DNA from 4 places in the Arthrobacter sp. NicSoilC5 genome. Region 2 is predicted to be linked to each of the others. Evidence: riboswitches for the same ligand, from Rfam matches in the RefSeq annotation. Region 2 holds a riboswitch; each other region holds the start of a gene.
The links. Region 2 has a riboswitch for thiamine pyrophosphate ahead of LDO22_RS12315 (ECF transporter S component). Riboswitches for the same ligand answer to the same signal wherever they lie in the genome.

Region 1 (5,366 bases), 1.1 Mb from region 2:
CGGGATACCGCCGGGTCATATTACCCCGCAGTAAAGTGAGGGGTAACTGCAATGGAAAGAAGGACAACTGTGGTCCCTGAAGCACGGGCTGACCGTCCGGCCTCCGCCGCACCCCAAACTCCCTCCCGCCCCGCAGGCCAGCGGTCCGCCCGCCTGCCCCGGGATGAGCGCCGCGCACAGCTCCTTGCCGCGGCCCAGGAGGTGTTCGTAGCCAACGGCTACCACGGTGCGGCGATGGATGAGATTGCAGAAACTGCCCATGTGAGCAAACCGGTGTTGTACCAGCATTTTCCTTCCAAGCGCGAGCTCTACCTCGCCCTGCTGGAAAGCCATCTGGCCTCGCTGACCGAACTGATGCTGGGCGCCCTGAACTCCACCACGGACAACGATGAACGCGTCCAGGCTGTCATGCGCGCCTACTTCCACTTCATCGCCAATGACGACCAGGCCCACCGCCTGGTGTTCGAGTCCGACCTGATCAACGATCCCGATGTCAGCTCGCGGCTGGAAACGTTCAACAGGACCTTCGCCGACGCCATTGCCCGGGTCATTGCGGAGGACACCAAGCTCCCCCACCTGGAAGCGGAACTGCTGGGCCGCGGCCTGGCCGGAATGGCGCAGGTCAGCGCCCGGTACTGGCTGGAAACGGACGGCAATCTGGACCTCGATGTGGCCAGCGACCTCATCTACCGTTTAGCTTGGCGCGGAATCTCTCGCTTCCCCAAAGAGTCCTAGACTACAAATGAGACAACACCTCGTAGAGAAACACGAGTACTTTCACAGGCTGGGAGGCCCCCTTGGAAATTAAGATCGGCGTTCAGAACGTTGGCCGCGAAATCGTGCTGGAATCAACCCAGGATGCGGAGACGGTGGCCAAGGTTGTTGGCGAAGCCATTAATGAGGGCAGCGAACTGCGCCTGAAGGATGACAAAGGACGCCTGATCATTGTTCCGGGCAACGCACTGGCATACGTGGAAATCGGTGCCGAGGAGGTCCGGCGCGTAGGTTTCGGCCAGTTCTAGTCCGGCCCGTTTCACCCTCTGCCCGTCCCCGGGCCACCGCAGTTTCCCAAGGAGATCCATGCTTTCGCTGACCATCGTGGTGCTGGCAACCGTCGCCGCCGGCTTCGTCGTCTGGGCCAATGACAAGCGGCATGCCAAATACGGTGCGGCAGTTCCGGCCGGTGTTGCCGCGGGTGTTGCGGCGCTGGCCTGGATCATCCTGATGACTGCGGGCTTCGGCTACTTGCCGGGGACCACGTGGCTTCCGTGGGTCCTGCCCATGGTCCTGGGAGTAGCTGCGGCCATCGCCGCCGTCGTCTACCTGGGCCGTACCCGCGCCCGCCGCGACACGGAACGCCTGACTGTTATTCTGCGGCGCTGACCGCCGGCAGGGCAGTACAAACGCGTGTGGCCACCACCCATCCGGGCGGTGGCCACACCTGTATGACGGGGGTCAGAGGAACTCCGCCCGGCCCTCCATCGCAGAGGAGGCAAGGGCGTGCTCCCGGCGCGGGATGCGCCCGGCGGCCCTGGCCATCCTGCCGGCGATCACTGCGTGCTTGAACGCCTCGCCCATGAGCGCGGGGTTCTGGGCACGCGTCACTGCCGTGGCCAGCAGGACGGCGTCGCAGCCCAGCTCCATGGCCAGCGCGGCGTCTGACGCCGTGCCGATGCCTGCATCCAAGACCACCGGCACCGACGCGCGGGAAACGATCAGCTCGATGTTGTGCGGGTTCAGGATCCCCAGTCCGGTGCCGATCGGGGCGCCCAGCGGCATGACGGCGGTGGCGCCGAGGTTCTCCAGCCGCAACGCAAGCACGGGGTCGTCATTCGTGTAGGCGAAGACCTTGAACCCGCGGTTGACCAGCTGCTCCGTGGCGTCCACGAGTTCCACGGCGTCCGGCAGGAGGGTCTGCTCGTCGGCGATGACCTCCAGTTTCACCCAGTCGGTCTCCAGGGCCTCCCGCGCCAGTTCGGCGGTCAGGACCGCATCCCTGGCCGTGAAGCAGCCGGCCGTGTTGGGCAGCACGCGGATCCCATGGTCCACCAGCAGCTGGAACAGCGAACCGGTTTCAGCAGTGGAGTACCGGCGCATGGCCACCGTGGTCAGGGCGGTGCCGGAGGCCAGCAGCGCTGCGCCCAGGCCGTCCAGGCTGGGTGCCCCGCCCGTGCCCATGATGAGCCGGGATCCGAGGGCGACGCCGTCAATCACCAGGGCGTCGGCGGCGCCCGCGTTTCCGGCGGGGTTGATGGTGCTGGTTTCGGTCATGGCGTCAGCCTCCCTGTACTGCAGTGACAAGTTCAATATCGTCGCCCTCGGCGAGCGCGGTGGCGAACCATTGGCTCCGCGGCACCACCTGGGCATTATGTGCGACGGCGACGCCCAGTTTCCCGCCGTCCGTCGCCTGTCCGTTGGGTGCCAGCGGGCGTCCGGTGACTTGGCTGACGAGCGTGGTGATGGAGGCGCCGTCGGCCACCTCGTGCGTGTTTCCGTTCAGGGTGATGTTCACGCTGTCTCCTTGATGTGGGGTGTGGTGGCGGCTGCCGCCGGCCGGGAGAACCGCTCCGGGCTGAAGGGCGACCAGCGGGAATCTGATGTCCCGTCCAGCAGTGCCGTGCAGATGGCGGCTGCGGCGGGGGTGAGCAGGACGCCGTGCCGGAAGAACCCGGTGGCGATGATGAGTCCCGGGACATGCCCGGCGGCAGGGTTTCCGGACCCCGGATCCACCGGCACGCGGCCCAGCAGGGGCGCGTTGTCGGGGGTACCGGGGCGGGCCCGGGCGGTGCACTCGAGCAGTTCCAGTTCAGCGACGGCGGGCACCAGCGCCTGAGCGTCCCGCAGCAGCTGGTAGACGCCTCCGGCGCTCACGGCATCGGAGAGCGCGTCCTCGCGCTGGGTTGCCCCGATCACCACGGTCCCGTCCTGCCGGGGGACGATGTAGACGGGGACTCCGTGCACCAGCCCACGAACCGTGGAGGTCACCAGGGGCTGGAGGTGCTGCGGAACGGCGAGACGGAGTATGTCCCCGTGGACTGGGCGCAGTGGCAGGTCGAGGCCGTCGGGCAGGCCGCCAAGGTCCCCTGCCTGCAGGCCGTTGGCCACGATGGTTTCCGTTGCCAGGACGGTGCCGCCGCCGGCGAGGCTGGCACCGGCAACCGTTCCGCCCTCCCACAGCAGGCCGGTGGCCCGGTCCGGCACGGCATACCCGTCCACCGCGCCCGCGGCGGCCAGCTCCGGGGACGTCAGTGCAACGCCCGCGAGGGCCAGCCGCAGGGCCGCCACCAGGCGCCGGGGGTCCACTTGGTGGTCCGCGGGTGTGTCCAGGGCACAGGCGATGGCGGGGCTGAGGAGCGGCTCGCGTTTGCGGGCTTCGCGCACGGCCAGGGGCTCCACCCCCAGTCCGTTGGCCTGTTGTACCGCGCGGAGGTCCATCAGCGCGCGGCGGTCCGCGGCGTCGGCACCCACGGCGAGTGTCGGCGTCGTCAGGTATCCGCAATCCGCCCCCGTCGCGCCGGCGATCCCCGCGGCGAACCCTGGCCAGCGGGACGACGCCTCAAGCATCAGTTCCAGGAGGTCCTCCTCCTGGTAGTGCAGTTCGCTGACCGGGGCCAGCATGCCCGCGGCGGCCCAGCTGGCACCGTTTCCGGGTGCGTCGTCGATCAGGGCAACGGAGCGTCCGGAACGCTGCGCCTCCCAGGCGATGCCGTGGCCCACCACTCCCCCGCCGATGACGGCGACGTCGGCCCGGACAGTGGAGTTTGCGCTGGCGCCTTCGGGCCCGGGGAGACTGTCAACGGGGTTGCGCATGTGGTTCCTTCCCTACGCCGGCATTAACCGGATCAGGTCAAGCGGTCGGCTCTGACGCCCTCTCAGCCCGGCGCTTTATGACAGCTGCCGCGGGCTCCCGCAGTACCAGCCCAGTTTAGAGGAACTAGGCTTGCAGGCATGAATGTGTCCGCCTCATCCCTGCCCGCCGGCCCCCACGCCCCAGCCTCCGCTGCCCTCCCCGCCGAAGTTGCCAACGCCGGCCACATTGACGCCCTCAAGGCAGCGCGCCTGTACCTCTGCACCGACGCACGGACTGCGCGCGGCGATTTCGCGGACTTCGTTGACGCCGCGTTTGCCGGCGGCGTGGACATCATCCAGCTGCGCGACAAGACCATCGAAGCCGCAGAGGAACTGGACCTCCTGGCGGTCCTGAAGGAAACAGCGGTACGCCATGGCCGGCTGTGGGCCGTCAACGACCGTGCGGACATCGCCGTGCTGTCCGGGGCGCCGGTGTTCCACATCGGCCAGAAGGACCTTCCGCTGCCGGCAGCGCGGACGCTGGTCAACGGCAACGCGGCCATTGGGCTCTCCAGCCACACCACTGACCAGGTGGACGCCGCTTTGGCCGCAACGGTGGGGCCGTCCGGGCTGGACTACTTCTGTGTGGGTCCGGTCTGGGCCACGCCCACCAAACCCGGCAGGGCCGCCGTCGGCCCTGAACTGGTGGCATATGCCGCCGAAGCCTCCCGGCAGGCCGGAGATCCCGTGCCATGGTTTGCCATCGGCGGCATCGACCACGGAAACGTCCGTGACGTGGTGGAGGCCGGTGCCGGCAGGATCGTGGTGGTCCGCGCCATCACCGAAGCACCCGACCCCGCAGCCGCCGCCGCCTCCCTTCTCGACGCGCTGGACGGCACCGGCTCCTGAGCCTGCTTAATTCCGGGACTTGGGGATACGCTGATTTTTGTGTCACATCATCGGTTGGCCCCCAACGTCCATGACCACAAGAACGCCCTGGAAGAGGCGCTGGGCCTGCTGCGGACGGAACTTGAACTGCCGGGACCGTACCCCGCCGAAGCAGTGGAAGACGCCCGCGCCGCCGTCGCCGCGCTGAAACTGCCGTCCTACGACCTGACCGCCGTCGGATTCGTGACCATCGATCCGGCGTCGTCCACGGACCTGGACCAGGCAGTGTTCATCGAACCGGACGGAAACGGCTACCGGGTCATGTACGCCATCGCCGACGTTCCGGCGTTTGTTGCTCCGGGCGGCCCGCTGGACGCCGAGACGCGGCGCCGCGGACAGACGTTCTACGCCCCGGACGGCCGGATCCCGCTGCACCCCGAGGTGATCAGCGAGGGCGCCGGAAGCCTGCTGCCCGGCCAGGAGTGTTCGGCTTTCGTCTGGGACTTCACGCTCGACGGCGACGCGACAGTGCTGTCCGTGGGCGTCCGGAGGGCGCGGGTCATCAGCCGTGACAAGCTCAGCTACAAAGGCGCCCAGGCCGATCTCGACGCCGGGACTGCCTCCCCCGTACTGGGCCTCCTCCGCGAGGTGGGACTGAAGCGGGTGGCGCTGGAACGGGCACGCGGGGG
Region 2 (5,366 bases):
CGTCCTGGCCGAACGTGGGCTCGTCCAGGATCAGCACCTGGGGGCTGGCGGCCAGGACGGTGGCCACGGACAAGCGCCGCTTCTCACCGCCGGAGAGCGTATAGGGGTTGGCGTCCACCAGCTGGGTAAGGCGCAGCCGCTCCAGCAGTTCCTCAACCCGGTCCTCGCCGTGCCCCAGGTGCCGGGGGCCGAAGAGCAGCTCGTCAAGCACCTTTCCGGTGACGAACTGGTGCTCCGGCTCCTGGAACACCGTGCCCACCCGCGAAATCAGCTGCTCGGCCTTCCACTTGTACGGGTCGATGCCGGCACCGCGGCTGAGGTCCAGCGTCGCGGACACTTTTCCGGACACCGGCTCAAGCAGCCCTGCGAGGGTCAGCGCGAACGTGGACTTGCCGGCACCGTTGGCGCCGGTGATGGCAAGGGCCTGCCCGGCACGGATCTGCGCGGACACGCCTTCCTGGACCGGGACCGGCGGGATCTTCCGGAAGCCTTTGCGGCGGGGGCGTTCGCGGGAGACGCCCAGCTGCTCCGCGGCCAGCAGGAGGCTGCCTGCACCGGGAGCCGGGACGGCGGCGCGGGCGCGTGTGGCCGGCACATACCCGGGCACCCAGACGCCCGCTGCGGCCAGCATGCTCCGCGCCTCCGTAAGGACGCGGTCCGGCGGCCCGTCCAGGAGCACTGCAGGATCCGCGGCGGAGCCGGGCTGCAGGACCACGATCCGGTCCACGAGGTCCTTCCAGACGGACACCCGGTGCTCCACCACCACCAGCGTCGCCCCGGTTTTGTCCAGGGAGCGGGCCACGGCGTCGCGGACCTCCAGCACGCCGTCCGGGTCCAGGTTGGCGGTGGGCTCGTCCAGCAGGATCAGTCCGGGACGCATCGCCAGGATGCCCGCCAGCGCCAGGCGCTGCTTTTGGCCGCCGGAGAGGGCCGACGTCGGGTGGTCCAGCGGGAGGTGGGCGAGCCCGACGTCGGCAAGTGCCTCGTGAACGCGCGGCCAGATGGCGTCGCGGGGCACCGCAAGGTTTTCGGCGCCGAAGGCGACGTCGTCCCCCACCCGCGACAGGACCACCTGGGTCTCCGGGTCCTGCTGCATGAGACCGGCGCGGCCGCGCCGTGCCCGGGGCGGGGCTCCGTCAACCAGCAGCGAACCGGACTCGTCGGCGTCGCCTGCCTCGCCGTCGTCGTTTATGTCTCCCAGGACGCCGGCAAGGGCGTGCAGCAGCGTGGACTTTCCGGCGCCGGAGGGCCCCAGCAGGAGCACCCGCTCCCCGGGGGCGATGTCCAGGTCAAGGCCGTGGACGGCGGGCTTGGCCCGTCCGGCGTGCCGCCATCCCCAGCCGCGGGCGGCGATGGCGGCAGGCTGGATCGTGCCGGAGGCGTCCTGGGAGGGTGCCATCAGGAGAAGACAGGCTCCGTGGCAGCCTTACGGGACGCGAAGGAGCTCAGCACGCCGGTGCGGGCCAGGCCGCGGGTGGCAAGCCAGGACAAAGCGCCCGCCAGGATGGCCCCGGAAAGGGTGGTCAGCACGATGTAGGCGAGCTTGTCCGCGCCGGAGTAGGCAATGTTCCAGCCCCACGGGGCAAACGAGTCATTCAGGCCGCAGAAGAACCCTGCCGCGGCGCCGGCCAGCAGCGATACAGGCAGGTTGAACTTGCGGTAGACGAAGATCGCGAAAATGATTTCCGCGCCCAGGCCCTGGATGAAACCCGAAAACAGGACCGAGGCGCCGTACTGGGAACCCATCAGCAGTTCGCCGGTGGCGGCTACGGTCTCGCAGAACAGGGCGGCTCCGGGCTTGCGGATGATGAGCATGCCCAGCACCCCGGGAATCATCCAGCCGCCGGCGAGCAGTCCGGTCAGGGGCGGGTAGGCGGCGTTCATGGGGGCGGACAGTGCGGCGGCCCCCTGGTCCCATGCCCAGAAGATGACACCGCCCGCGATGGCCACCAGGGCGGCGACGACGATGTCCACGACGCGCCAGGACTTACTGGTGGTCTTCTTGATTGCTGCAGTACTCATGTGATCCTCCTGGGAAACAGGAGGGGAAAGTGGACCCGGCTGCGGGCCTGTGGCCGTGCATCCGCGACACTTTGAGAACTCGACTCCCTTGCGCCGGTACTAACCGGATCAGGTTCGAGGGTCTGCGGCTGTCCGCACTCTCAGCGCCCACCTGCGGTGCCCGGCCTGTGCCAGGATGCCCGACGGCGGCGCTCCCCTGTCGTTTTTAGTGTTGCTTTGTGGTTGGGTAACGCTGTTAATTTCGCCCAGTTGGGCGTGGTCAAGTTTACACCTGGCAGGAGTAGATTGAGGGCCATGACCGCCAATCCACCGGATGTGACCGGGTTCGATCCTGATTCCAGCGACGCCCAGCCGGAGGGCTCACTGGAGGCGCAGATTGCCCGCATCGAGGCGGAGGTCCGGGAGCTCCAGTTCCCCGGCTTCTCGCTGGACGATGCGTTGAACCTTGGCCTGCTCCTCGTTGAACTGGGCAAGGAGCGGTCGTTGCCCATCGCCATCGACATCGCCAAGGGTGAGCAGGTGCTGTTCCATGTCGCACTTCCTGGCGCCACGCCTGACAACGGCCACTGGATCCGGGCCAAGCAGCGCACTGCCCTCCGGTACGAGGCACCCTCCCTCCTGGTGGGACTGCGTGGCCGGCTGGGCGGCGGCCGGATCGAGGACAACGCCTGGTTCGACCAGTCCCGCTATGCGGCACACGGGGGCGCGTTTCCGATCCACGTCACGGGCGTTGGGGTGGTGGCTTCCGTGGCGGTGTCCGGACTGCCGCAGCTGCAGGACCACGAACTGGTGGTTGAGGCACTGCGCGACATCCTGGGGTCGGCGCTGGACGAGTAGCGCCGGCCAACCAGCCCTGGCTGACCAGGCGCAGCGGGACAAGCACCCGTACATGCCAGGCGGCACCAGGCCGCTTAGCTTTCATTAGTAATCATGCTTACTATGTTGTCCCCGGGGTACGACCACCACAGGGAATGGGAGCACCTTCGGCGTCCCTTCCCGGAACCGGCGCGGCAACCAAGGAGCACCATGAGAATCCCGGACACCAGAGGCCCCATCAGCAGCGCCCTCTTTGCGGCCCTGTCCAAGGCCCCTGATGCAGCCACGCCCGAGCTGGACGGGCTGCATTGGCTGGTCGCGGGGCAGGTGGCCCGAACCGGTGACATCATCGCCGGCGAAGACATCCAGCTGTCCCTCTTTTGCCTCTACGAACTGCATTATTCGGGCCTGGACGGGGTCAGCGACGCCTGGGAGTGGGAACCTGCCCTGATCAGGGTCCGGCGCCTGATCGAGGAACCCTTCGAAGCCGCCCTTCGTGCCGCCGCACGCCAGGCCGCCGGTGATGCCGACCTGGCCGCCGGGATTGCCATGACCAGCGATGCCGTTGCCGACGTCCTTTTTGGCCTCGCCTCTATGGACACCGGTCCCAGCGTTTCCCGCTTTGTCGCACGGAAGGCAAGCCTGGAGCAGCTCAAAGAGTTCCTGATCCACAAGTCCGTGTACCAGTTGAAGGAAGCCGATCCACACACCTGGGCCATTCCGCGGCTCACCGGCCGGGCGAAGGCTGCCCTCGTGGAAATCCAGGCGGACGAATACGGCGGCGGCAGGCCGGAACGGATGCACAGCGCGCTGTTTGCCCGGACCATGCGCGGGCTGGGCCTGGACGACAGGTACGGCGCCTACGTCGACACCATCCCGGCCGTCTCCCTCGCATCCGTGAACCTCATGTCGCTGTGCGGCCTGAACCGGCGGCTCCGCGGGGCCATCACCGGACACCTGGCCATCTACGAAATGACCTCATCCCAGCCCAACCGTTTCTACGGCAACGGATTCCGCCGGCACGGTTTCGCCGCGGACGTCACCCACTACTTCGATGAGCATGTGGAGGCCGACGCCGTGCATGAGCAGATTGCCGGGCGGGACCTCGCCGGCGGCCTGGTTGAAGCCGAGCCGAAGCTCCTTGCGGACGTCCTGTTCGGCGCCACCGCCGTCATGGCGATCGACGGCCGCGTCTCCGCCCACCTCCTGTCCTCCTGGGAAGCCGGGGAAACATCGCTCCGGGCGGCCGTGCCGGCGGCAGCGTGACAAGCTCGCGGCAGGCCTACGACGATTCTGCGAAGCCGCAGCGGCTGGGCGCCGAGGAAACCGGAAACAACGATGAATGTGGTGCAGGCATGAACCCCGAACAGCATGGAACACGGCCGGACGTGGAGCAGGAACCCGCCCCCGGCTCAATCGTGGTGTGCCCCGATGGTCCCCTCATTGTCAGGGGCGACTTCGAGATCGTTACCCCTTCCGGCGACGCCGTGCCCAGGGAGCGGAGGACCGTCGCCCTGTGCCGGTGCGGGGCGTCCGCCATCAAGCCCTATTGCGACGGCACCCACAAGATGATCAAGTTCCGCACCGAACCCAAGGCCGGCCAGCCCCCGGCCTGACCACAGAGCCGCCCGCCGGCCACGCCCTGCCCGGACCAGCCCGGGTGTGAGGCTAGGCTGGAACCAGTCCGTTTTCCGCCCGCAAGGAGTACCAGCAATGAACCTTCTCATCAAACTGCTCGGGACCGCCGTGAGCCTCGGCGCAGGCCTGGCCGGCACCAAGCTGGTCAACACCATCTGGGAAAAGACCACGGGGCAGAAAGCACCCACCGGCAAGAACGAGGACGTCCCCACCAGCCTCCGGTCTGCTTTGACCTTCGCGCTGATCTCGGCGTCTGTCAGTGCCATCATCCAGGTCCTGGCCAACCGCGGCACCCAGCGTGCCATCACTCGCTTCGCCAAGACGCAAGACATCGTCTAGCTGCCCAAAGCTTCGCTTAGCGTTACCGGCCGTCGTCGGAACTGTCCTCCAGGGCGGTCTCGGCGGCGGCTTTTTGCACCACGGCTTCCAGCTCGTCGGCCGTGAGCAGCTCCCTGTGCAGGTGCTTGGTGCGGTATCCGGCCCGGCCCACCATGTGGGCGGACACGGGCACCGTGAGCAGCTGGAAGATCCATGCCACAGCCAGGACCGGCCACACCCACCAGGTCCGCATCTGCAGCCCAATGGCGGCCAGCAGCAGGAACAGGCCCAGGACCTGCGGCTTGGTGGCGGCATGCATACGGCTCAGCAGGTCCGGGAAGCGCAGCAGGCCAATCGCCGCGCCCAGGGACATGAGCGCGCCCACCACCATGAACACGGCCGAGACAGCGTCGATCCAGGCATCCGGCCCGGAAAAGTCAGGATTCATTGGGCTTCACCCTCCGGTCCGCCACGAACCGGGCCACCGTCACGGACCCGATGAACCCGATGATGGAGATGGCCACCACCAGCATCAGGTTGTTCAAGTGCCGGTTCACTGCCATATCCACGCA
Region 3 (5,366 bases), 1.6 Mb from region 2:
AACCAGGGTGGTGAACGGGTAGTCGGCAATCTTGGGGCGCGCAGCGGACATGGCCGCGATCAGGCTGGACTTGCCGGCGGACGGGAAGCCCACCAGGGCGATATCGGCAATGGACTTCAGTTCCAGGACGATGTCCCGGGAATCCCCCTCGATGCCCAGCAGCGCGAAGCCCGGGGCACGGCGTTTCTGGGAGGAGAGGGCCGCGTTGCCCAGGCCGCCGATGCCGCCGGCGGCTGCCACAAACTCGGTACCTTCGCCGACGAGGTCCGCCAGGACTTCACCGTCCTTGGTCTTGACCACGGTGCCGTCCGGCACCGGCAGCACGAGGGTCTCGCCGTTCTTTCCGCCGCGCCAGTCGCCCATGCCGGGTCCGCCGTTGCTGGCGTGCCGGTGGGGTGCGTGGTGGTAGTCGAGGAGGGTGGTGGTCTGGTGGTCCACCCGGAGGATGACGTCGCCGCCGTTGCCGCCGTTGCCGCCGTCGGGCCCGCCCAGCGGCTTGAACTTCTCGCGGTGGACGGAGACGCATCCGTGGCCGCCGGTTCCACCGGATACGTGCAGGACTACCCGGTCTACAAAGCTGGCCACGTGGATCTCCTCAAATGCTGTTTAGATGGGCGCCCGCGGACGCCACATCGATTGTAATGCGGTTAAAAGAACAGTGGAGCGGACCCTCAGGCCCGCTCCACCGCTTCAGAACTGGTTGTTACTCTGCAGCTGCAGCAGCAACGATGTTGACGACGCGACGACCGCGGCGGGTGCCGAACTCAACGGCGCCCGGGGTCAGTGCGAACAGCGTGTCGTCGCCGCCACGGCCAACGCCGGCGCCCGGGTGGAAGTGGGTGCCACGCTGGCGGACGATGATCTCGCCTGCGGAAACTACCTGGCCGCCGAAGCGCTTGACGCCGAGGTACTGAGCGTTGGAATCGCGACCGTTGCGAGTGGAGCTCGCGCCCTTTTTATGTGCCATCTGAAATGCCTGCCTCTAAATTCTGGGGAATCTGTTGAAATACCTGAACAGTAACCGGTGGTTACTTGATGCCGGTGATCTTGACCTTGGTCAGTTCCTGGCGGTGACCCTGGCGCTTCTTGTAGCCGGTCTTGTTCTTGAACTTCTGGATGACAATCTTAGGACCACGCAGGTCCTGGAGGATTTCAGCCGTAACAGTTACCTTGGCCAGGTCAGCGGCGGCGGAGGTGACCTTGTCACCATCAACCAGGAGCAGTGCGGGCAGCTCGATGGTGCTGCCGGCTCCACCGGCGACGCGGTTCAGGGTAACGAAGTCTCCAACGGAAACCTTCTCTTGGCGGCCGCCTGCGCGGACAATCGCGTACACCACTTGGGAACTCACTTCTCTCGACGTTTATTACAAAATTTGCGTGCGGAACCGACTCGGAAAAGCCAGGGTTCTCGCTGTGCCTCAACGCCGTGGGGTCATAACCCAAGTGTTGGCGTAAGCACCGAAGATCCAGAATACGCTAAATCCATCTACGGCCGCAAATGAGGCTGGTTCCGGCGGCCCGGCTGTGGTAGTAACCACACCCCGACAAGCAGCACCGCAACCATGCCCCTCCATAATAGCGGCGGTGCTGCCCGCAGGGGTCAGGCATGCAGCCTCGGCGCGTCGAAGAATTCCACTTCCAGGCGGCAGGACTGCCTGAAGGCGGTCACCATCGCCGCCTGTTCATGGTCGGAGGCCTTCCGCCCTGCCGCGTCCACGATGGCGATGGCCCGCCGGGTGGCTTCGGCGAAGCCCTCGTCGGCGTAGGTCCGGAGCCAGGCTGCGTAGGCGTGGCCGTCAGGCGCTCCCGAGGCGAGGAACTGGGCGTGCAGCTTTTCCCCTACCTCGGCGTAGAGCCAGAAACAGGGCAGAACAGCGGCGGCCAGGACGGCGTAACTTCCCGACGCCGACGCTGCAGTGAGGTGGTCCACGTAGGCCTTGGTGACGGGGCCAAGTCCGCCCTGGGCAGGGCGGGTGCTGAGCCATGAGCGGTGCAGCTCCGACTCCACCTCCAGGCATTGCTGCGAGGATCCGGCCCAGAACAGCTGCTCCGCTTCGGAGGGGGCCAGGGCACTGGCCCGGGCGAGGACGCGGGAGTAGCCGTTCAGGTACAGGGCATCCTGCGCCAGGTAGTAGGCAAAGTCCTTCTCAGCAAGGTCTCCGGAGGCCAGGCCGCGGATGAAGTCCAGGGCGTAGATGTCCGCCACGTCCTGCTGGGCTTCCGTCCACAGCCGGGCAGCGAAAGCGCCTTCCGCGGGGGCCGGCCGCACATGGTGGAAATGGTGCACGGGGCCGTTGCCCTGGCCCACCTCAAGCTGCTCCGAGTTCTCAAGGGCGCCGGCCAGCCATGGCTTGACCGTCAGGAGCGATGCCTCCCAGTCCCCAAGGCGTGCCTGGACGGTGGCCATCGCGGAGGACAGGGAGCAGCCGGTGCCATGGCTGTTGCGGGTGGAAATTCGTTTGCCGTGCACTTCCACCACTTCCTGGGACAGGAGGCCGGCCGTGTTGACCAGCGCGTCCGGGCAGTCTGCACCCGCGAGGTGGCCACCCTTGACCAGCGCGGTGGCTCCGGTGGCTTCGGCAAGGCGCCTTCCCTGGTCCAGCGCCGCCGGCCAGGTCCCGGCAGGGTCCCCGCCCACCAGCATGGCAAGCTCCGGAAGGTTGGGAGTGATGAGGTGCGCCAGGGGCAGCAGTTCGCGGAGGGCAGCCTCCGCGGATTCCTTCAGCAGCCGGTCACCACTGGTGGCCACCATCACGGGGTCGAGGACCACGACGGCGGGGCGCACCTTCTCCAGCCAATGCCGGACAGTGCGGATGACGCTCTCGTCGCCCAGCATGCCGATCTTGACCGCGTCGATGGAGATATCGTCGCTGACCGCGTCCAGTTGTTCGGCGAGGAAAGCGGCCGGAGGAACGTGGACAGCCTGCACGCCACGGGTGTTCTGTGCCGTCAGGGCGGTGATGGCAGCCATACCGTATCCGCCGTGGGCGGCAATGCTTTTGAGGTCGGCCTGGATGCCGGCGCCACCGGACGGGTCGGAGCCCGCGATCGAGAGGACCCGCGGGACGTCCCGGCCCGGGGGCAGCGCGGTGGGAACGCCGGAGGCAGCAGGAAGGGGCATGGAAAGGGTCGAAGACAAGAGACATCCCTTCGCCGGTACTAGCCGGACAGGTTCAACGGGTCTGGATCTCAGCCGGCCTTCTGCGCGGCACCCCGTGTCGGTTTCCACCCTAGCCCGTAGGCCGCACCAGGAGGAAAGGATGACAGCCCTCGGGTCAAGGAAACAACAACCTCGCAGCAGCAGGAATCCCCGCCACACGGCCGATTCCCACGGTGCTTCCCGGGTGAATCGTCCGCAGGACGGGGATTCCTTACTGCGTGGCCGTTTGGCCGGTAACTCCTGCGCCTAGAGCTCCGAGGCAGGCACACCCACGCCGAGGATGATGGGTTCCTCGGGCGCCTTGCCCGGTTCCGCCGGTGCCTGCTGGGGCTTCACGGGTTCGGGAGCCTTGGCCGCGTGCGAATGGCCTGCGCCTGCCGCCTGGACGTTTTCGTGATGCTGGACGGCGGTCTCGTTGGCGGCACCCTGGGCACGGCTGGCGGCACGGTGGCGCCGCGGCCTGCGCTGCCGCGACTGCTCCAGCGTGTGGTCGGAGTAGTCCTTTCCGGCTGCAGCTTCCGTTGCGGCGGCGCGGGCTTCCGCTCCCCCGCCGTCGTGCTGCCGTTCCGGCGCCGCAGCCTCCGGCACCTTCACGGCCTCGGCGGTCTTGGCAGGCGCGTTCTCCACAGGGGAAGCCGGCTGCCCAAGGTGGGCGAACGCTTCCGCGAGCCGGTCCAGGGTGAGGGCGGGCAGGGGATGCTGTTCCTCAGCATGCTCCACGAACGGAAGCGGGACTTCCTCGCCGCCGAACGTCAGGACAGCCGCAGGACGTGCCGGGGCATCGGCGTCGTGCTTCTCCTCGACGGGCGCCGGCGCAGGCTCTACGGAAGGCACCTGCCGGGCTGCCGCCACCTCATCGTCATGCAGGTGGGCAGCGTGGGCCGCAGCGGCAATGTTCGCCAGGGCAAGCCTGGTGGCCTCCGCCTTGGCGTGCCGCTCGGCGTCCGACGGGTCCGGCTGGACCGTGTGCACGTGGACGGCAGGTGCCGGGGCCGCTTCGGGCTGCTGCCCGCCGCGTCCGCGCCGCCGCTTGCGTTCAGTACGCACGCCGGGCTGGGTATTGTCGTTCCGCTGCCCTTCCGGACGGGCTTCCGCGCGGGCTTCGGGCCGGTTGTCGGTGCGCTGGACGTGGTGCTCGGCGGCAACGATGTTGGCGCGGCGGTGCTCCACGGGATCGTCGTGGGTCACAACGCCACGGCCGGCGCAGGCCTCGCACTGTTCGCCGAAGACTTCCAGCAGTCCGGTGCCCATGCGCTTGCGGGTCATCTGGACCAGGCCAAGCGAGGTGACCTCGGCCACCTGGTGCTTGGTCCGGTCACGGCCCAGGCACTCCACCAGTCGGCGCAGGACCAGGTCGCGGTTGGATTCGAGCACCATGTCGATGAAGTCGATCACGATGATGCCGCCGATGTCGCGCAGCCTCAGCTGGCGCACCACTTCCTCGGCTGCCTCAAGGTTGTTCTTGGTGACGGTCTCCTCAAGGTTGCCGCCGCTGCCGGTGAACTTGCCCGTGTTGACGTCCACCACGGTCATCGCCTCGGTACGGTCGATCACCAGGGAGCCGCCGGAGGGCAGGAAGACCTTCCGTTCAAGCGCCTTGTGGATCTGCTCGTCGATGCGCCAGGCGGCGAAGATGTCCTGGTCCTTGGTCCACTTCTCAAGGCGGCCCACAAGGTCCGGCGCCACATAGGTGACGTAGGCCTCGATGGTGTCCCAGGCTTCCTCACCGGAAACGATGAGCTTGGAGAAGTCCTCGTTGAAGACGTCGCGGACCACCTTGATGGTCAGATCGGGTTCGCCGTAGAGCAGCTCGGGAGCCAGGATCTTGGTGGACGCGGACTGGCTTTCGATGCCCTCCCACTGGGCGCGAAGCCGGTTGATGTCGTGCGTCAGCTCTTCCTCGGAAGCGCCCTCGGCCGCGGTACGGACAATCACACCGGCGTGCTCCGGCAGGCGGTCCTTGAGGATGCGCTTGAGCCGGTTGCGTTCGACGTCGGGCAGCTTGCGGGAGATGCCGGTCATGGAACCGCCGGGTACGTACACCAGGTAGCGGCCGGGCAGGGAGATCTGGCTGGTGAGGCGGGCACCCTTGTGGCCCACCGGGTCCTTGGTCACCTGGACCAGGACGGTGTCACCGGACTTCAGCGCGTTTTCGATGCGCCGCTGCTTGCCCTCCAGGTTGACGGCCTCCCAGTTGACCTCGCCC
Region 4 (5,366 bases), 1.5 Mb from region 2:
TGGGCGCCGACGGACAGCCAGTACTGTGCACGCTCGGAGTTGACCTCGATGAACGAGGGCTCTTCGGTGGGGTGGTACTTGCCGATTTCCTCGATGGCGCGGCCGTCACGCTTAGTGCGTGAGTCCGCGACGACGATGCGGTAGTACGGGGCGCGCATCTTGCCGAAGCGCTTAAGGCGAATCTTTACGGCCACTTTTGTGGTCACTCCTGTTTCAGAAAAGGGGTGAACCCGGCGTTCTGCACCCGTGGGGCGGGCCATACTTGCGGGCTCGAAGGACAGGATCCGGACGCGGAGAGAGGGGCCACGCAGATCGAGTACCTGTTTATTGTGCCAGATGAGCGCTGTTATTTCGACTTGGCACTGCCGTCCGTGGCGCCGCAGGCCGCCCGAAGACTGCCTGCGGCCCGCAGGGCAGTTCCGAAAACGGGCCGGGAAGGGTCAGGCGGACCAGACGTACAGCCCGGTACGTTCGGAATCGTCGATTCCGGCAGCAAGTTCCGCCAGCTGCTGCACGTACGTCCGCGCCTGGGCGGCATCAAACGGCATGTCCTCCTGGGCGGCCCATTGCTCCGCCACGTCGTCAAGGACGTTGCCTTCGCCCTCGGTTTCATAGGTGAGCAGGTCGGCCAGAGCCCGGACCATTGCCGGCGGAACGGCAAGGAGGGAGTCGCTGGCGACATCGACCATGGTCAGCTCATAATCGGCCCCGCCGGCGTGGACGGCCGTCCCGGCAAGATCGCCGAGCTGCTCCACCTCGAAGTCGCTAATGCCCTGGATCCGCACGGCCTGGCCGGCAGCTGCGCCGTCCGCGGAGCCGCGTCCTTCATCAAGGAGGCCGGCGCGTTTCAGCGCGGCGTCATGGGTGGCGACAAAGATCTCGGTGAAGCCCATGGCTGGTGCCCTTCTTCCGTTGGCGGAGCTGCGCGCCGGGCGCTGCCTGCCGCCCGGCCGTACGGGATTAGCCTAGTAGCTGCGGGGCGGCCGGCGCACACCCGCGGGCCGCCCGCGCAGTGCGGCCCGGGGCGGGATCAATCAGCGGACGGCCACGCGGATCCGGTTCCGCCACGGGTCCTCGAACCTGAGTTCCGAACCGGTGTGGTGGGCGGGCACCCCGGCAACCTTCAGGCGGTCGGTCAGCGCCCCGACGTCGTCCCCTGACGGAACCTCGATGAGCACCTCACCCAGCCCAAGGGTGTCCTTGCGCGGACCTGCGCCGCGGCTGTTCCAGACGTTCATGGCCATGTGGTGGTGGTAGCGGCCTGCGGAGACGAACAGTGCCTGCCCGTGCCAACCCGCGGTCTTTTCGAAACCGAGCGTTCCCACATAGAAGTCGCGGGCGGTCTGCACATCGCCAACCTGGAGGTGGACGTGGCCTACGCCGGCCGCCGTCTGCCGCTGGCCTTCCAGGGACTCCTCGGTGAGGTACTGCTCAAGGTAGCGCTGCGGCGGGAGCGCCAGGCTGTCCATGACCACGTCGGTCCCGTTCCAGGACCAGTTGCTGCGGGGGCGGTCCCAGTACAGCTCGATGCCGTTGCCCTCGGGGTCGGTGAAGTAGAAGGCTTCGCTGACCAGGTGGTCGGCACTGCCCGTGAAGGCCCGCGGCTCGTACTGGGCAGCAGTGGCGACGGTCGCGGCCAGGGAGGCCTGGTCCTCGAAGAGCAGCGCGGTGTGGAACAGGCCCGCCTCTCCCCTGCCGGGAAGGTGCAGTCCGGGAGCCGGCGCAAGGTGGACCAACGGCCGGCCCAGGCGGCCAAGGTAGAGCCCGCCGTCCTGCTCTGCCACCACCTCAAGGCCCAGCGCACGCTGGTAGTAGTCGGTCATGACCTTCATGTCGCCCACCTTGAGCATCACGGTGCCCATGGCGAGGTCGGCAGGAAGAAGATCCTGGCTGCTGGCTGATGCGGTCATTGAAGGCTCCTTGCATTGGCGGCCGTCCCATTGGCGGCCTGTCACCTATTAAAATTACTTGAAGCTTCAATTTATTCCAAGTCCCCGGGAACCGTTTGTCAGCGAATGATCCGCCCGCCCAGCACCACGTGCTCCAGCGCCGTAATGGTCTCCGGTACAGCCCGCGGATCTTCCCGGCATACGACGACGTCGGCGCGGGCCCCCTCTTCCACTCCATCCGCTCCCAGCCAACTGCGTGCTGCCCAGCAGGCGGAGTCGAGGGCCGCGTCCATGGGGAGGCCGGCGCCGTGCAGGGCGAGGATTTCGTCGGTGATCCTGCCGTGCCGGATCACGCTGCCGGCATCGGTGCCGGCAAAGATGCGCACACCCGCTGCGTGGGCTTCCGCCACCCGCTCGAGCCTGCGTTCCCATAAGGCGCGCATGTGGGCTGCATAGCGCGGGAATTTCGCGTCCGCCTGGGCGGCAATGTCGGGGAAGGTGGCGATATTGATGAGCGTGGGCACGATCGGTACGCCCTGCTCCACGAACCGGGGCAGGTGGCGGGACAGGAGCCCGGTGGCGTGCTCGACGCAGTCGATGCCGGCGTCCAGCACCTGGTCCAGGGTGTCTTCGGCGAAGCAGTGCGCCGTCACCCTGGCGCCTTCGTCGTGCGCCGCCTGGACGGCATCGCGGACGACGGCGGCGGGAAACGATGGCGCCAGGTCACCGGCGCTGCGGTCAATCCAGTCACCCACCAGCTTGACCCAGCCGTCGCCGTCGCGCGCCTGCTTGCGGACGGCCTCCACGAGGCCGTCCGGTTCAACTTCCTCAGCGAAGCCGCGCAGGTAACGGCGCGTCCGGGCGATATGGCGCCCGGCACGGATCAACACCGGGAAGTCCCTGCCACCCTGCATCCAGCGGGTATCCGCCGGCGAGCCGGCATCCCGGACCAGGAGGGTTCCGGCGTTGAGGTCCGCCTGCGCCTGGTCCCTGGCGGCTGCGGGCTCCACGGGGCCCGCGGGGCCCAGGCCGATGTGGCAGTGGGCGTCCACGAAGCCCGGCAGGACCCAGCCGTCGAGTACCCGGCCGGGAGGAGTGTCCGGCTTGTTGAACGTGAGCCTTCCGTCCACCGACCAAAGTCCATGCCGCACCCGGTCCGGCGCGGTCAGGACGGGTCCACGGAAGTGGATGATGTCTGCCATGGGGCTCCTTTCGATGCCCGGTCAGGCTAGCACCGCAATTATGACAAGCCTGGTTCAGGGGCCTGTGGTAGCTTCGTTCCTGACCACACGGGTGCCCTTGCAGGGGCTGAGATCGGGCTGACGCAGCCTGCGACCGTTGAACCTGTCCGGGTAATGCCGGCGAAGGAAGTGAGTATTCCCTTGAGTACGCAAAACACGCAGTTGAACCCTGCCCTGCTGCCGTCCGCCGGGGAGCCCGGCGACACATCCGTTCCGCAGGTAACCCAGTCCCTGAAGTCCCATTCCCTCGCCTACCTTGCGGATGAGGCGTCCGGGATCCGGGTACCGGTGACGGAAATTTCCCTTGAACCATCACCCAACGGCCAGCCGAACGCACCCTTCCGGACCTACCGGACTGCCGGACCCGGCAGCGACCCCGTCCGCGGGCTGCAGCCCTTCCGCGCAGAGTGGATCGCCGCGCGCGGGGACACCGAACCCTACGGCGGCCGGGAGCGCAACCTGCTCGACGACGGCCGCTCGGCCGTGCGCCGCGGTGCTGCCTCCGCGGAGTGGAAGGGCGCACAGCCGGTGCCACGCCGCGCCGTCGACGGCCGGACGGTGACGCAGATACACTATGCCCGGCAGGGAATCGTGACGCAGGAAATGCGCTTCGTGGCGCTGCGCGAAAACTGCGACGTTGAGCTGGTCCGCAGCGAGGTTGCTGCCGGCAGGGCCATCATCCCGAACAACATCAACCATCCGGAATCCGAGCCGATGATCATTGGCAAGGCTTTCCTGGTGAAGATCAACGCGAACATTGGCAACTCCGCGGTGACGAGTTCCATCGCGGAGGAGGTGGACAAGCTGCAGTGGGCCACCCAGTGGGGTGCCGACACCGTCATGGACCTCTCCACCGGCGACGACATCCACACCACGCGGGAGTGGATCATCCGCAACTCCCCCGTGCCGATCGGGACGGTGCCGATCTACCAGGCGCTGGAAAAGGTCAACGGCGAGGCCAACGCCCTCACGTGGGAGATCTTCCGCGACACCGTGATCGAACAGTGCGAGCAGGGTGTGGACTACATGACCATCCACGCCGGCGTGCTGCTCCGCTATGTCCCGCTGACGGCCAACCGGGTGACCGGCATCGTCTCGCGCGGCGGCTCCATCATGGCCGGCTGGTGCCTGGCCCACCACCAGGAGAACTTCCTGTACACGCACTTCGACGAGCTGTGTGAAATCTTCGCCAAATACGACGTCGCCTTCTCCCTGGGTGACGGCCTCCGCCCTGGTTCCACGGCGGACGCCAACGACGCCGCGCAGTTCGCGGAGCTGGACACGCTCGCCGAGCTGACGCAGCGGGCCTGGGGGTACGACGTCCAGGTGATGGTGGAGGGGCCCGGCCACGTTCCCTTCCACCTGGTCCGTGAGAATGTGGAACGGCAGCAGGAGCTGTGCAAGGGTGCGCCCTTCTATACCCTGGGCCCGCTGGTCACCGACATCGCTCCCGGCTACGACCACATCACGTCGGCAATCGGCGCCACCGAGATTGCCAGGTACGGGACCGCCATGCTCTGCTACGTCACGCCAAAGGAACACCTGGGCCTGCCCAACAAGGACGACGTCAAGACGGGTGTCATCACCTACAAGATCGCGGCGCACGCGGCGGATCTGGCCAAGGGCCACCCGGGGGCGCACGAACGGGACGACGCCCTGTCCAAGGCACGGTTCGAATTCCGCTGGCGCGACCAGTTCGCCCTGTCCCTGGATCCTGTGACCGCGGAGGCGTTCCACGACGAGACGCTTCCCGCTGAACCGGCCAAGACGGCGCACTTCTGTTCCATGTGCGGCCCCAAGTTCTGCTCCATGCGGATCAGCCAGGACATCCGTGACGAATACGGGTCGGCAGACTCGCAGGCGGCACTGGCGGACATGGCATCCGGCATGCGGGAGAAGAGCCAGGAGTTCCTGGCCAAGGGCGGCAAGGTGTACCTGCCGGAACCGACGGTCGCTGCCGGCAGCTAGGACGCCCGGGCGGGCTGGCTTCGGCTGACCCCGCTGATGAACTGGCGGATGGCCCGGTCCCCGTCCAGGGAGTCCTGGGGCCGGTGCCCTCCCGCGGCAACGCGGTGCAGGGCACCGGTCTCCCTGAGGTACCCGGCAATTTCCTCATAAAGCGGCTCCCAGCCACCGGTCAGGACCAGCGTGGGGACACCGGGAACAATATGCAGCGGCGCATCCCAGGACGGCGCCTGAAGGCGCAGCCTGCGGGCGGAGCGTTTTTCCTCGATGG

Region 1: another riboswitch for thiamine pyrophosphate. It lies ahead of LDO22_RS06985 (FAD-dependent oxidoreductase); the one in region 2 lies ahead of LDO22_RS12315 (ECF transporter S component).
Region 3: another riboswitch for thiamine pyrophosphate. It lies ahead of thiD (bifunctional hydroxymethylpyrimidine kinase/phosphomethylpyrimidine kinase); the one in region 2 lies ahead of LDO22_RS12315 (ECF transporter S component).
Region 4: another riboswitch for thiamine pyrophosphate. It lies ahead of thiC (phosphomethylpyrimidine synthase ThiC); the one in region 2 lies ahead of LDO22_RS12315 (ECF transporter S component).

The regions. Positions count from the first base shown of each region.
Region 1 is NZ_AP024660.1:1,502,080-1,507,445, forward strand. It holds gene LDO22_RS06960 (TetR/AcrR family transcriptional regulator) at 70-735, shown strand; gene LDO22_RS06965 (DUF3107 domain-containing protein) at 798-1,022, shown strand; gene LDO22_RS06970 (hypothetical protein) at 1,081-1,383, shown strand; gene LDO22_RS06975 (thiazole synthase) at 1,456-2,271, opposite strand; gene thiS (sulfur carrier protein ThiS) at 2,276-2,512, opposite strand; gene LDO22_RS06985 (FAD-dependent oxidoreductase) at 2,509-3,810, opposite strand; TPP riboswitch at 3,803-3,921, opposite strand; gene thiE (thiamine phosphate synthase) at 3,949-4,698, shown strand; gene LDO22_RS06995 (RNB domain-containing ribonuclease) at 4,738-5,366, shown strand, end outside.
Region 2 is NZ_AP024660.1:2,616,776-2,622,141, forward strand. It holds gene LDO22_RS12310 (ATP-binding cassette domain-containing protein) at 1-1,399, opposite strand, end outside; gene LDO22_RS12315 (ECF transporter S component) at 1,399-2,022, opposite strand; TPP riboswitch at 2,090-2,230, opposite strand; gene LDO22_RS12320 (heme-degrading domain-containing protein) at 2,317-2,859, shown strand; gene LDO22_RS12325 (iron-containing redox enzyme family protein) at 3,049-4,104, shown strand; gene LDO22_RS12330 (CDGSH iron-sulfur domain-containing protein) at 4,101-4,454, shown strand; gene LDO22_RS12335 (DUF4235 domain-containing protein) at 4,552-4,815, shown strand; gene mnhG (monovalent cation/H(+) antiporter subunit G) at 4,838-5,242, opposite strand; gene LDO22_RS12345 (monovalent cation/H+ antiporter complex subunit F) at 5,232-5,366, opposite strand, start outside.
Region 3 is NZ_AP024660.1:1,042,002-1,047,367, forward strand. It holds gene obgE (GTPase ObgE) at 1-585, opposite strand, end outside; gene rpmA (50S ribosomal protein L27) at 704-967, opposite strand; gene rplU (50S ribosomal protein L21) at 1,029-1,337, opposite strand; gene thiD (bifunctional hydroxymethylpyrimidine kinase/phosphomethylpyrimidine kinase) at 1,601-3,121, opposite strand; TPP riboswitch at 3,129-3,226, opposite strand; gene LDO22_RS04855 (Rne/Rng family ribonuclease) at 3,407-5,366, opposite strand, start outside.
Region 4 is NZ_AP024660.1:1,161,799-1,167,164, forward strand. It holds gene rpsP (30S ribosomal protein S16) at 1-194, opposite strand, end outside; gene LDO22_RS05500 (hypothetical protein) at 441-893, opposite strand; gene LDO22_RS05505 (VOC family protein) at 1,035-1,910, opposite strand; gene LDO22_RS05510 (amidohydrolase family protein) at 2,009-3,091, opposite strand; TPP riboswitch at 3,169-3,276, shown strand; gene thiC (phosphomethylpyrimidine synthase ThiC) at 3,293-5,098, shown strand; gene LDO22_RS05520 (alpha/beta hydrolase) at 5,095-5,366, opposite strand, start outside.